Regions from separate parts of the Pseudomonas sp. H3_A02 genome, predicted to be linked through region 3. Evidence: predicted binding sites of a transcription regulator. Region 3 holds the regulator's gene; each other region holds the start of a gene.
What was found. Region 3 encodes sigma-54, which starts transcription at its own class of promoters, with help from an activator protein. Its sites were predicted from a motif close to ANTGGCATNNANNTTGCTNT; they were not measured.
Positions count from the first base shown of each region.

Region 1 (4,186 bases), 3.1 Mb from region 3:
GCCTGAGGAGAAGGGCTTTGTGCGTGTGACAAAGGTCGACGGTTTCTGGAAGTTCACTCCCAAGGGCGCGGACCAGGTCGAAGTGATCTATCAAGTCCACACCGAGCCGGGTGGTAGCGTACCGTCCATGGTGGCTAACAAGTTTGTAGTGGATGCGCCGTTCAACACCCTCAAGGCCCTGAAGGAACGCGCCGAAAAGTGATTGGCCAGGTTGCACAAAAGAGACCGCCCTTGAGGCGGTCTTTTCATGTGTGCCGTCCAGGCATCCAGCGGAACGATTATCCGGCCCTCAATGTCGAGATAAAGGTAAGCCAGGCCCTGAATTGATCAAGGAGACACCGATGCAGAAGTGGGAAATCACTTTCGTGGATGATCACAGCGAAACCAACGTCCAGGAGTTCGACTATGACCAGGAGCCCACCATGGAGCAGGCTGCACAGCTGATTCGCGAAAGGCTGCTTCCAGTGGCCAACGAACTGGATCTCAATGATCTGGAGGGTCGCACCGAAGACCCGACGGTCAAGAACCTCAAGTCTCAATACAGCATCGAAATCATCAGCATTAAACCGATTTCATGAAATCGTTGTCTGGCCCCGCTTGGCAGTGGCCATCACTTGCGGCTACTCTGCAATTGAGATCAGCGAAAGGATCGCCAAGGTCCGGTCTTGTCAGCTACATGCTTGTGTCCCGACGGCCATTTGATGCCGTATCGCTTGCAGCCTGAGGGCTTCATGCACGGGAAGACGGAAAGTCTATCCATCGGTTTTAGGAGGACGTTTCATGAGCACAGCCTATCAAGAAGACATCAGCACCAGCGTATTGCGCCGCATGAAAGAAGGCGGTTTCGATTTTTCCCGATTCCATCCCATTGAGTTCTACGCCATTTTCCCGGACGAGGAGCGGGCGCGCAGGGCGGCAGGTCATTTTCGGGGCGAATCGTTGAACGCGCAGATCAGTGCACGGGACGACGGGGCTTGGTCATTGGAACTGAGCCGGGTGATGTATGCCACTTACGATGACATAGGAGACTTCGAGCAAGACTTTGAGGCAGTCGTCGAACCCTTGGGTGGCGTTATCGAGGGCTGGGGTGTCAAGCAAGAGATCCGGCGGCTGCAGGCCTGACAGTCTCTCACCGCAACCACAGCAACGGCTGACCTTTGTGTCGGCCGTTTTCATGTCTGCGGATTACCCGAAAATCCTTGTGGGAGCCCGAGCTTGCTCGCGATGACAGTGGGTCAGCTTGCATCAATGTTGAATGCACCGACGCCATCGCGAGCAAGCTCGGCTCCCACAGGGATTTGTGGCAGATGTCGAATATGTGAGTAACACCACAGCCGCCCGGTTTGTACCTAACTGTATCCAGACCGCGCCGCTTCGTTTTTCCATGGCTATGCTCAGGAGAGCGACGCCCCTGCGTCGCAATGAAGCGGGGGGCGGCGGGTTGGGGGCATCTGCTGCACTGTAAAAGTGCGCGGCCTCTCAATGGAGATTCCAACCCGTTGATCATAAAGCGTTTATGCCGATGGCACGGGGCTTGCGAAGCCTTGCTGCCAGGGTGACAAGGAGTACGGCATGATCCGCAGCGGTTTTGATGAAATGTACGATGCCAACGGCCAGGTCCGCCCGCATTACCAGGCGTTTGCCCGCTGGCTGGCCGAAACGCCCGACGAGTTGCTGGCGCAACGCAGGCGTGAAGCCGACCTGTTGTTTCATCGTGCCGGCATTACGTTCACGCTCTACGGCGACGAGCAAGGGACCGAGCGCCTGATCCCGTTCGATACGATCCCGCGCAGCATCCCGGCCAGCGAATGGCGGGTGGTCGAGCGCGGCTGCATCCAGCGGGTCAAGGCACTGAACATGTTCCTGGCCGACCTCTACCACGAACAACGGATCATCCGGGCCGGTATCATTCCCGCCGAGCAGGTGCTGGCCAACGAACAGTACCAACTGGCGATGCAAGGGCTGGACCTGCACCGTGACATCTATGCGCACATTTGCGGTGTCGACCTGGTACGCGACGGTGACGGCACCTACTACGTGCTCGAAGATAATCTGCGTACGCCCAGCGGCGTCAGCTACATGCTCGAAGACCGCAAGATGATGATGCGCCTGTTCCCCGAACTGTTCGCCGCCCAGCGCATCGCCCCCATCGACCACTATCCGAACCTGCTGCTCGACACCCTGAAAAGCTCCAGTCCGCTGGATGACCCCAGCGTCGTGGTGCTGACGCCGGGGCGTTTCAACAGCGCATTCTTCGAGCACGCGTTCCTGGCCCGGGAGATGGGCGTGGAGTTGGTGGAAGGCGCCGACCTGTTCGTACGGGATGACAGAGTGTTCATGCGCACCACCGACGGGCCGAAGGCGGTGGATGTGATCTACCGTCGCCTCGACGACGCGTTCCTCGATCCACTGGCCTTCAATCCGGATTCGATGCTCGGCGTACCGGGCCTGTTGTCCTCCTACCGTTCCGGCAACGTGGTGCTGGCCAATGCCATCGGCACGGGGGTGGCGGACGACAAGTCGGTGTACCCGTTCGTCACCGACATGATCCGCTTTTACCTGGACGAAGAGCCGATCCTGAAGAACGTTCCTACATGGCAGTGTCGTAATCCTGCTGAGCTTTCCCACGTACTGGCCAATCTTCCCGACCTGGTGGTCAAGGAAACCCAGGGTTCCGGCGGTTATGGAATGCTGGTGGGGCCGGCCGCGACGACGGCGCAAATCGATGCCTTTCGCGAGCGGATCAAGGCCAAGCCGCATGCCTACATCGCCCAGCCGACGCTGTCGCTCTCGACGTGCCCGACCTTTGTCGAAAACGGCATCGCCCCGCGCCACATCGACTTGCGGCCGTTTGTGCTGGCTGGCCGCGAGACCCGCGTGGTCCCTGGCGGGCTGACGCGGGTGGCGTTGCGCGAAGGCTCCCTGGTGGTGAATTCATCCCAGGGCGGCGGCACCAAGGACACTTGGGTGGTCGAGGATTGAGGAGCTGCCATGCTGAGTAGAACCGCCTCGGACCTGTACTGGATGTCGCGCTACCTGGAGCGGGCCGAAAACCTCGCTCGGATGCTCGACGTCAGTTATTCGTTGTCATTGATGCCCCAGGACGGGCGTGGCGACGGCCTGCACGAGCTGGCCATGCCGCTGCTGATTACTGGCACGCTGGACGATTACCGGGAGCGACACGGTGACTTGCACGCCGAGCGCCTGCTGCATTTCTTTGCCCTGGAAGCGGCCAACCCGGCCAGCATCTACAGCTGTCTCGGTTCCGCGCGCGTCAGTGCCCATGCGGTACGTGGTCGAATCACCGCCGACATGTGGGAAAACATCAACGCCACCTGGCTGGAAATTCGCGGTATCGGCGAGCAAGGCTTGAATCGCTACGGCATGAGCCGTTTCTGCGAGTGGATCAAGGAGCGCTCGCACCTGTTTCGTGGCGCGACCTACGGCACCATCATGCGTAACGACGCGTTCCGGTTCATTCGCCTGGGAACCTTTATCGAAAGGGCCGACAACACTCTGCGCTTGCTCGACGCCCGCTACGAAATGGCCGGCGACCAGGCCGACGCGGTCAGCGACGGTACGGCCCACGCCTACTACCAATGGAGCGCGTTGTTGCGGGCCTTGTCGTCCTTCGAGGCCTACACCGAGATCTACCGTGAGGCCCCGGGCGCTCGCCATGTGGCTGAGTTGCTGCTGTTGCGCGCCGACGTGCCGCGTTCGCTGCGCGCCTGTACCGAAGAAATCAACCAGATCCTCGCGAGCCTGCCGGGCACCAACGGCCGGCAGGCACAACGGCTGGCGGCGGAAATGGACGCACGCCTGCGCTACACCGGCATCAACGAAATCCTCGACGGGGGCCTGCATGCCTGGCTCACCGAATTCATCCCACTGGTCCGTGAACTGGGCAATGCCATTCACAGTTCCTACCTGGAGGTCATATGAGACTCTCGATCAGCCACGAAACGGCCTACCACTATGAAGACCAGGTTCGCGCCAGCATCCAGTACCTGCGCCTGACGCCCCACGACAGCGAACGCCAGCATGTGCTGAGTTGGCAACTGGATTTGCCCCGGCCGGTGCGGGCGCAACTGGATCCGTTCGGCAACATCCTCCATGTGCTGACCCTGGATGAGCCCCACGAAACGGTCATCATCGGTGCTCGCGGACAAGTGGATATCGATCCGTT
Region 1 is NZ_CP162807.1:3,197,961-3,202,146, forward strand. Features, by position in the region: gene AB4N80_RS14195 (START domain-containing protein) at 1-202, shown strand, start outside; gene AB4N80_RS14200 (hypothetical protein) at 342-578, shown strand; gene AB4N80_RS14205 (ribonuclease E inhibitor RraB) at 781-1,122, shown strand; gene AB4N80_RS14210 (circularly permuted type 2 ATP-grasp protein) at 1,573-2,982, shown strand; gene AB4N80_RS14215 (alpha-E domain-containing protein) at 2,992-3,942, shown strand; gene AB4N80_RS14220 (transglutaminase-like domain-containing protein) at 3,939-4,186, shown strand, end outside.
Region 1: AB4N80_RS14210 (circularly permuted type 2 ATP-grasp protein) is a predicted target of sigma-54. The motif match lies at 1,522-1,541, and genes of this name have one in related genera.

Region 2 (4,186 bases), 670 kb from region 3:
GAGCTGCGGGCGGATCTGCCCCACCAGGTCCGGGCGCGGAAGGTCCGGGGCCTTGCCGTCCAGGGCCCAGTCGGACAAGTTGATGTATTGCACCATTTTGTTGGCTTCTATCTGGGCGGCGAAAAACGCTTCCACGGTTTCGCTACTCAGCTTGTAGACCGGTGCCTGGGCGACGGCGGCGGCAATGACTTCACGCTCGCGCTGACGGTCCTCTACGGGTTTGCCACTGTCCCATTTGCTCAGCGCCACTTGATCGGCGATGGCCAGGCGTTCGCCAATGGCGTTAAGCAGCGGGGTCAGGGCCTCAGGAGCGTGAGTCGAGGCAGCGTCGGCGGTGGTAGCCAGCAGTGCGGCAGACAGGGCAAGGCAGAGCTTGAAGCGCAAAGTCATGGGCAGTCTCGTCTTCTATGGGGGAGCGACGGGGCATCATGCACGTAACCGGCGCCCATGAAAAAGGCCTCCCGAAGGAGGCCTTTCTTTATTTCACGCCGTGCGTGGCGGCGCTTACTGGATTAGCAGCTGTAGTACAGCTCGTATTCCAGTGGGTGTACGAAGGTGCGAACCTTGATTTCTTCTTCGCTTTTCAGTGCGATGTAAGCGTCGATGAAGTCATCGCTGAATACGCCGCCCTTGGTCAGGAACGCACGGCCCTTGTCCAGCTCTTCCAGGGCTTCTTTCAGGCTGCCACACACCTGTGGGATTTCCTTGGCCTCTTCAGGCGGCAGGTCATACAGGTTTTTGTCAGCGGCATCGCCCGGGTGGATCTTGTTCTGGATACCGTCCAGACCGGCCATCATCAGTGCAGCGAAGGCCAGGTACGGGTTGGCAGCCGGATCCGGGAAGCGTGCTTCGATACGGCGAGCCTTAGGGCTGTTCACGTAAGGAATACGGATCGAGGCGGAACGGTTGCGAGCCGAGTAGGCCAGCATGACCGGAGCTTCGAAGCCTGGAACCAGACGCTTGTAGGAGTTGGTCGACGGGTTGGTGAAGCCATTCAGGGCCTTGCCGTGCTTGATGATACCGCCGATGAAGTACAGGGCGGTGTCCGACAGACCGGCATAGCCTTCGCCTGCGAAGGTGTTCTTGCCGTCCTTGGAGATCGACATGTGAACGTGCATGCCCGAACCGTTGTCGCCGTACAGAGGCTTCGGCATGAAGGTCGCGGTGCGGCCGTAGGCGTCGGCAACGTTGTGTACGCAGTACTTGAGGGTCTGTACTTCGTCAGCCTTCTTGACCAGCGTGTTGAATTTCACGCCGATTTCGTTCTGGCCGGCAGTCGCCACTTCGTGGTGGTGAACTTCGACGGTCTGGCCCATTTCTTCCAGTGCGTTGCACATGGAGGTACGGATTTCGTGGTCGAAGTCGAACGGTGGGACCGGGAAGTAACCGCCTTTGATGCCTGGACGGTGGCCTTTGTTGCCGCCTTCCACGTCCTGGTCGGACATCCACGAACCTTGTTCGGAGAAGATCTTGAACATGGAGCCGGAGATGTCGGACTTGAATTTGACCGAGTCGAAGATGAAGAACTCAGGCTCAGGACCGAAGAAAGCGGTGTCGCCGATGCCGGTGGACTTCAGGTATTCCTCGGCGCGGTGGGCGATGGCGCGTGGGTCGCGGTCATAGCCTTGCATGGTCGAAGGTTCGATGATGTCGCAGACCAGGATCAGGGTCGGCTCTTCGGTGAACGGGTCCAGGACGGCGGTTTCGTCGTCCGGCATCAGGATCATGTCGGAGGCTTCGATGCCTTTCCAGCCGGAGATGGAGGAGCCGTCGAACATTTTCCCGATTTCAAAGAATTCGTCGTCCAGTGCATCACGGGCCGGCATGGTCACGTGATGTTGAGTACCTTTGGTGTCAGTGAAGCGCAGATCAATCCACTTGACGTCATGATCTTTGATGAGTTGAACCGACTTCGACATATGTCCTCCGGGTGGCTTCGGGCGGGTAGTGGAGTGCCCTTAGATATGGGTGATGCCGGCGCGAATACTCTGCCAAGGCAACCTGCCTCACAAGGGAGCAAATTGCATGCCAGTGCCCCAGCATGGGTTTTTTGCACCAAATCCACGCTTTTAATGGCGTAAATCAAAGATTGTCAGACAATAACGCACTGCAATGTAGCGCCGCCAATCGATAATGACCTGTTTTGGTGCATCTAAAACCATCTGCACATAAACTGGTTAAACCTTGAGCAATTTCCGCTATAATCCGCGCCCCCCTTTTTCGGCTGGCCGTTCGCGCGCTGTTTTCATGAAACTAATCGTAAAAGTCTTCCCCGAGATCACCATCAAGAGCCGCCCGGTACGGATGCGTTTCATCCGCCAGTTGGCCAAGAACATCCGTGCCGTGCTCCGAGACCTGGACCCGGCCGTGGTGGTGAATGGCGTGTGGGACAACCTCGAACTGGAAACCCGTGTCAGCGAACCCAAGCTCCTCAAGGAAATGACCGAGCGCCTGAGCTGCATGCCGGGCATCGCGCATTTTTTGCAAGTCGATGAATACCCGCTGGGGGATTTCGACGACATCTTGGCCAAGTGCATGCTCCATTATGGTGACGCGCTGGCTGGCAAGATTTTTTCGGTGCGTTGCAAGCGTGCCGGCAAACACCCGTTCAGCTCGATGGACGTGGAGAAATACGTCGGCAGCCAGTTGCGTCGGCAGTGCGGCGCGGCCGGTATTTCGTTGAAAGACCCGGAAATCGAAGTGCGCATCGAAATTCGCGACCAGCGGTTGTTCGTGATCCACAGCCAGCACAACAGCATCGGCGGTTATCCGCTGGGTTCGCTGGAGCAGACCCTGGTGCTGATGTCCGGTGGCTTCGACTCCACGGTGGCCGCCTACCAGATCATGCGTCGCGGGTTGATGAGCCATTTCTGCTTCTTCAACCTCGGCGGACGTGCCCATGAATTGGGCGTGATGGAAGTGGCGCACTTCATCTGGAAGAAGTACGGCAGCTCCCAACGCGTGTTATTTGTGAGTGTGCCGTTCGAGGAAGTCCTGGGCGAGATTCTCGGCAAAGTCGATAACAGTCATATGGGCGTCATTTTGAAGCGTATGATGTTGCGCGCCGCTTCACGAATTGCCGACCGCCTGCAAATCGATGCGCTGGTGACCGGCGAGGCGATCTCCCAGGTGTCGAGCCAGACGTTGCCGAATCTGTCGGTGATCGACTGCGTGACCGAGAAGCTGGTCTTGCGTCCACTGATCGCCAGCCACAAGCAGGACATCATCGACCAGGCCAACGAAATCGGCACCGCCGAGTTTGCCCGGCACATGCCGGAGTACTGCGGCGTCATCTCGGTCAATCCGAAGACGGCGGCCAAGCGCGGGCGGGTGGAGCACGAAGAGAAAGAATTCGACATGGCGGTGCTCGAGCGAGCGCTCGAAAACGCCAGGCTGGTGCCAATCGATCGGGTCATCGATGAATTGGGCCAGGACATACAAATTGAAGAAGTCGGCGAAGCGCTGGCCGGTCAGATCATCATCGACATCCGTCACCCGGACGACGCTGAAGACGACCCGCTGAGTATCGCCGGCATCGAGGTACAAACGATGCCGTTCTATGCAGTGAACGCGCGTTTCAAGGAACTGGACCCTACTCGCCAGTACCTGCTGTATTGCGACAAAGGCGTGATGAGTCGCCTGCATGCCCACCATTTGCTCAGTGAGGGGCATGCCAATGTGCGCGTTTATCGACCGAGCTAAGTGCCCGGGGCTGTTTGCCTGTGGCCTGCGTCACCGGCCCCCCGACGCCGCCGACAGGCTGTAACGGCTTTGTCGGACTCAACGTAAATCGCTGCCACGACCTGTCAGCACACCGAATCCTCTGATCGAGATACACAAGTGATCGAAAATCTACGCAACATCGCCATCATTGCTCACGTTGACCATGGTAAGACCACCCTGGTAGACAAACTCTTGCGTCAATCCGGCACCCTGGAGCGCAACGAGCTCAACGACGAGCGCGTGATGGACTCCAACGACCAGGAAAAAGAGCGCGGTATTACCATCCTGGCGAAAAACACCGCCATCAACTGGAACGGCTACCACATCAACATCGTGGACACCCCGGGCCACGCCGACTTCGGTGGTGAAGTAGAGCGCGTGATGTCGATGGTCGACTCCGTGCTGCTGCTGGTTGACGCTCAAGACGGCCCTATGCCGCAAACCCGTTTCGTGACCAAGAAGG
Region 2 is NZ_CP162807.1:796,920-801,105, reverse strand. Features, by position in the region: gene AB4N80_RS03335 (chorismate mutase) at 1-390, opposite strand, end outside; gene glnA (type I glutamate--ammonia ligase) at 513-1,919, opposite strand; gene thiI (tRNA uracil 4-sulfurtransferase ThiI) at 2,248-3,702, shown strand; gene typA (translational GTPase TypA) at 3,841-4,186, shown strand, end outside.
Region 2: glnA (type I glutamate--ammonia ligase) is a predicted target of sigma-54. The motif match lies at 2,014-2,033, and genes of this name have one in related genera.

Region 3 (4,186 bases):
TTCAGGTGCGTGGTGTTGACCTTCAGGTCCGCCAGGTCGGCGATCGGCCCCAACAGCTGACTTTCATCCTCGATGGCTTCGGCCAGGGAGCGGTTGGCGTTGCTCAGGGGGTGACGCCGACGGGTTTCGGAAAAACGCTTGAGCAGCGTCTCCTCATCGGCATCCAGGTACAGCACGTCGCACTGGATATGCCGGCTGCGCACTTCTTCGAGCAGTTCAGGAAAACGCGACAGGTGGCTCGGCAGGTTGCGCGCATCGATGGACACCGCCACCAGCGGCTGCGCCAGCTCGGTGTGGATCAGGGCGCGTTCGGCCAGTTCCGGCAGCAGGCCGGCGGGCAGGTTGTCGATGCAATAGTAGCCGCTGTCCTCAAGCACGTTGAGGGCCGTGCTTTTACCGGAGCCGGAGCGGCCACTGACGATGATCATGCGCATGTTTAATGACCGTTCTGCTCGTCCAGGACCACCTGGTACAAAGCTTCGTTACTCGGCGCGCTGCGCAGTTTTTCGCGCACTTCCTTGCGGTCCAGCATGCTGGCTATCTGGCGCAGCAGCTCAAGATGCGCATCGGTCGCCGCTTCCGGAACCAGCAATACAAACAGCAGGTCGACCGGAGCGCCGTCGATGGCGTCGAAATCTATGGGGGTATCAAGGTGCAACAACGCGCTGATCGGCGCGGCACAACCCTTGAGACGGCAGTGAGGAATGGCGATGCCGTTGCCAAAACCGGTGGAACCGAGTTTTTCACGGGCAACCAGGGCCTCGAAGACGTCTTGCATTCCCAGATCCGGCACCTCGCGGTGGATCAGGTTGGCAATTTGTTCGAGGGCTTTCTTTTTACTGCCGCCCGGCGCGTTCACTTGGGAACGGCCGGGGGTCAGGATGGTTTCTAGTCGGATCATGGATTGGGGGGGTTAACGACCGGTCGCGCCCTGGAGGAGGCTCTGGGTCTTTTCCTTATGCTTTTTGAGTTGGCGATCCAGCTTGTCGGTCAGCAGGTCAATCGCGGCATACATGTCTGTGTGCTCTGCGTTGGCAACCACTTCTCCGCCGGGGATATGCAGCGTGGCTTCGATTTTCTGCAGCAGCTTCTCGACGTTCATCGTGACTTGCACGTTGGTGATCTTGTCGAAATGCCTCTCCAATCGGTCGAGTTTTTCGCCGATGTAGGTGCGCAGGGGTTCGGTCACTTCCAGTTGGTGTCCACTGATGTTGACTTGCATACAGCTTCTCCTTCGTTGCCAGTGCATAAAGCGGCAGGCAGAAATGCCTGCCACTGGAACGCTGTGGCGTGGCCTGTTACATCAGCCGCTTGCGTTCGCTCGAAGGCGCGATCCCGAGGGATTCGCGGTACTTGGCGACGGTACGGCGGGCCACCTGAATGCCTTGTGCCTCCAGTAAACCAGCGATCTTGCTGTCACTCAACGGCTTTTTCTGATTTTCCGCGGCCACCAGTTTTTTGATGATCGCGCGGATGGCCGTGGACGAGCATTCGCCGCCTTCGGAGGTGCTGACATGGCTGGAGAAAAAGTATTTCAATTCATAGATGCCCCGGGGGGTATGCATGAATTTCTGGGTGGTCACCCGGGAAATCGTCGATTCGTGCATGCCCACCGCTTCGGCAATGTCATGCAGGACCAATGGTTTCATCGCTTCATCGCCGTACTCCAGGAAGCCTCGCTGGTGCTCGACGATCTGGGTGGCTACTTTCATCAGGGTTTCGTTGCGGCTTTGCAGGCTCTTGATGAACCAGCGGGCTTCCTGCAACTGGTTGCGCATGAAGGTGTTATCGGCGCTGGTGTCGGCGCGCTTGACGAAACCGGCGTACTGGGCATTGACCCGCAGCTTGGGCACCGACTCCTGGTTGAGCTCCACCAGCCAGCGATCGTTGTGCTTGCGCACGATCACGTCGGGGACCACGTACTCAGGCTCGGTGGATTCGATCTGCGAGCCGGGGCGGGGGTTGAGGCTCTGCACCAGCTCGATGACCTGGCGCAGTTCATCTTCCTTGAGCTTCATGCGACGCATCAATTGGCTGTAGTCGCGACCGCCCAGCAGGTCGATGTAATCGGTGACCAGTCGCTTGGCTTCGGCCAGCCATGGCGTCTTGGCGGATAACTGGCGCAATTGCAGCAACAGGCACTCGCCCAGGTTGCGGGCGCCGATGCCGGCCGGTTCGAATTGCTGGATGCGATGGAGAACGGCTTCGATCTCGTCCAGCTCGATGTCGAGCTCGGGGTCGAAGGCTTCGAGGATTTCTTCGAGGGTCTCGTCCAGGTAGCCCTGGTTGTTGATGCAATCGATCAGCGTCACGGCGATCAGGCGATCGGTGTCGGACATCGGCGCCAGGTTCAGTTGCCACAACAGGTGGCTTTGCAGGCTCTCACCGGCAGAGGTGCGGGTGGTGAAGTCCCACTCGTCGTCATCGCTGCTGGGCAGGTTGCTGGCGCTGGTCTGGTAGACATCTTCCCAGGCCGTGTCCACGGGCAGCTCGTTGGGAATGCGTTCGTTCCATTCGCCATCCTCGAGGTTGTCCACCGTCGGGGCGGCTTCCTGGTAGGACGGTTCCGGGATCTCGGTGTTGGGCTTCTGCTCGACGTTGTCGGCCAGCGGGTCTGTGTTATCGAAGTCGTCGCCTTCTTCCTGGCGTTCGAGCATCGGATTGGACTCCAGGGCCTCCTGGATTTCCTGTTGCAGGTCCAGGGTCGACAATTGGAGCAGGCGGATGGCCTGTTGCAGCTGCGGTGTCATCGTCAGCTGCTGGCCCATTCTCAAGACTAGCGATGGTTTCATGGCAGGGGCTTAACACCTTATTCGCCGGCGCACATGCGCCATCCACTACAGGGCGCCGGAGCGCCAAACTTAAGCAAATTATATGCCTGAAACTGAAGTGTTTGCCTAGAGCGTCGCCATAATAAAATTAAACGACGCCCGGGCAATTCGCCAGACACGTGTGCTTACAGGCGGAACTCATGGCCCAGGTACACTTCCTTGACCAGGTCATTGGCCAGGATCGCGGCGGAGTCACCTTCGGCGATCAATTGGCCGTCATTGACAATGTAGGCGGTTTCGCAGATGTCCAGGGTCTCGCGCACGTTGTGGTCGGTGATCAGCACACCGATACCCTTGGCCTTGAGGTGATGGATGATCTGCTTGATGTCGCCCACCGAAATCGGGTCCACGCCGGCGAACGGTTCGTCGAGCAGGATGAACTTCGGTGCGGTGGCCAGGGCGCGGGCGATTTCCACACGACGCCGTTCACCACCCGACAGGCTCATGCCCAGGTTGTCGCGAATGTGGCTGATGTGGAATTCCTGCAGCAGGCTTTCCAGTTCCTGGCGACGGCCGGCCTTGTCGAGTTCCTTGCGGGTCTCGAGGATCGCCATGATGTTGTCGGCTACCGACAGTTTGCGGAAGATCGACGCTTCTTGCGGCAAATAGCCGATACCTGCCTTCGCCCGGCCGTGCATCGGCTGGTGGCTGACATCCAGGTCGTCGATCAACACGCGCCCCTGATCGGCCTGGACCAGGCCGACGATCATGTAGAAGCAAGTGGTCTTGCCCGCGCCGTTAGGACCGAGCAGACCAACGATCTGGCCGCTGTCGATGGACAGGCTGACATCACGCACGACTTGACGGCTCTTGTAGCTCTTGGCCAAGTGCTGAGCTTTCAGAGTTGCCATTACTGGGCCTTCTGCTCGTCGGTTTTCTTTTTCGGCTGGATCACCATGTCGATGCGCGGACGCGACTCGGTCACCTTGCTACCGGTGGCGCGACCGGCACTGGCCAGCTTCTTGACCGTGTCGTAGACGATTTTCTCGCCCTGGGTAACGTTGTTGTCCTTGTCGACGACCTTGGCGCGGTCGATCAGGACCACGCGATCCTGGGAGGCGTGGTACTGGATGGTCACCCCGTAGCCCTGGACGGGCTTAGTGTCGCCCACGGTTTGCATCTGCTCGAAATAGGCCAGGTTGCCCACCGAAGTCACCACATCGATATCGCCAGCTGGGGTGCGGGTGATGGTCACGGTGTTGCCGGTGACCTTCATCGAGCCCTGGGTGATGATCACGTCGCCTTTATAGGTGGCGACGCCATTCTTGTCGTCGAGTTGGGCGTCGTCGGCCTGGATGCGGATAGGCTGGTCGCGGTCGTTGGGAAGAGCCCAGGCGCTCGCGCTTCCCAGTGCT
Region 3 is NZ_CP162807.1:128,742-132,927, reverse strand. Features, by position in the region: gene rapZ (RNase adapter RapZ) at 1-434, opposite strand, end outside; gene ptsN (PTS IIA-like nitrogen regulatory protein PtsN) at 437-901, opposite strand; gene hpf (ribosome hibernation-promoting factor, HPF/YfiA family) at 914-1,222, opposite strand; gene AB4N80_RS00605 (RNA polymerase factor sigma-54) at 1,299-2,792, opposite strand; gene lptB (LPS export ABC transporter ATP-binding protein) at 2,957-3,682, opposite strand; gene lptA (lipopolysaccharide transport periplasmic protein LptA) at 3,682-4,186, opposite strand, start outside.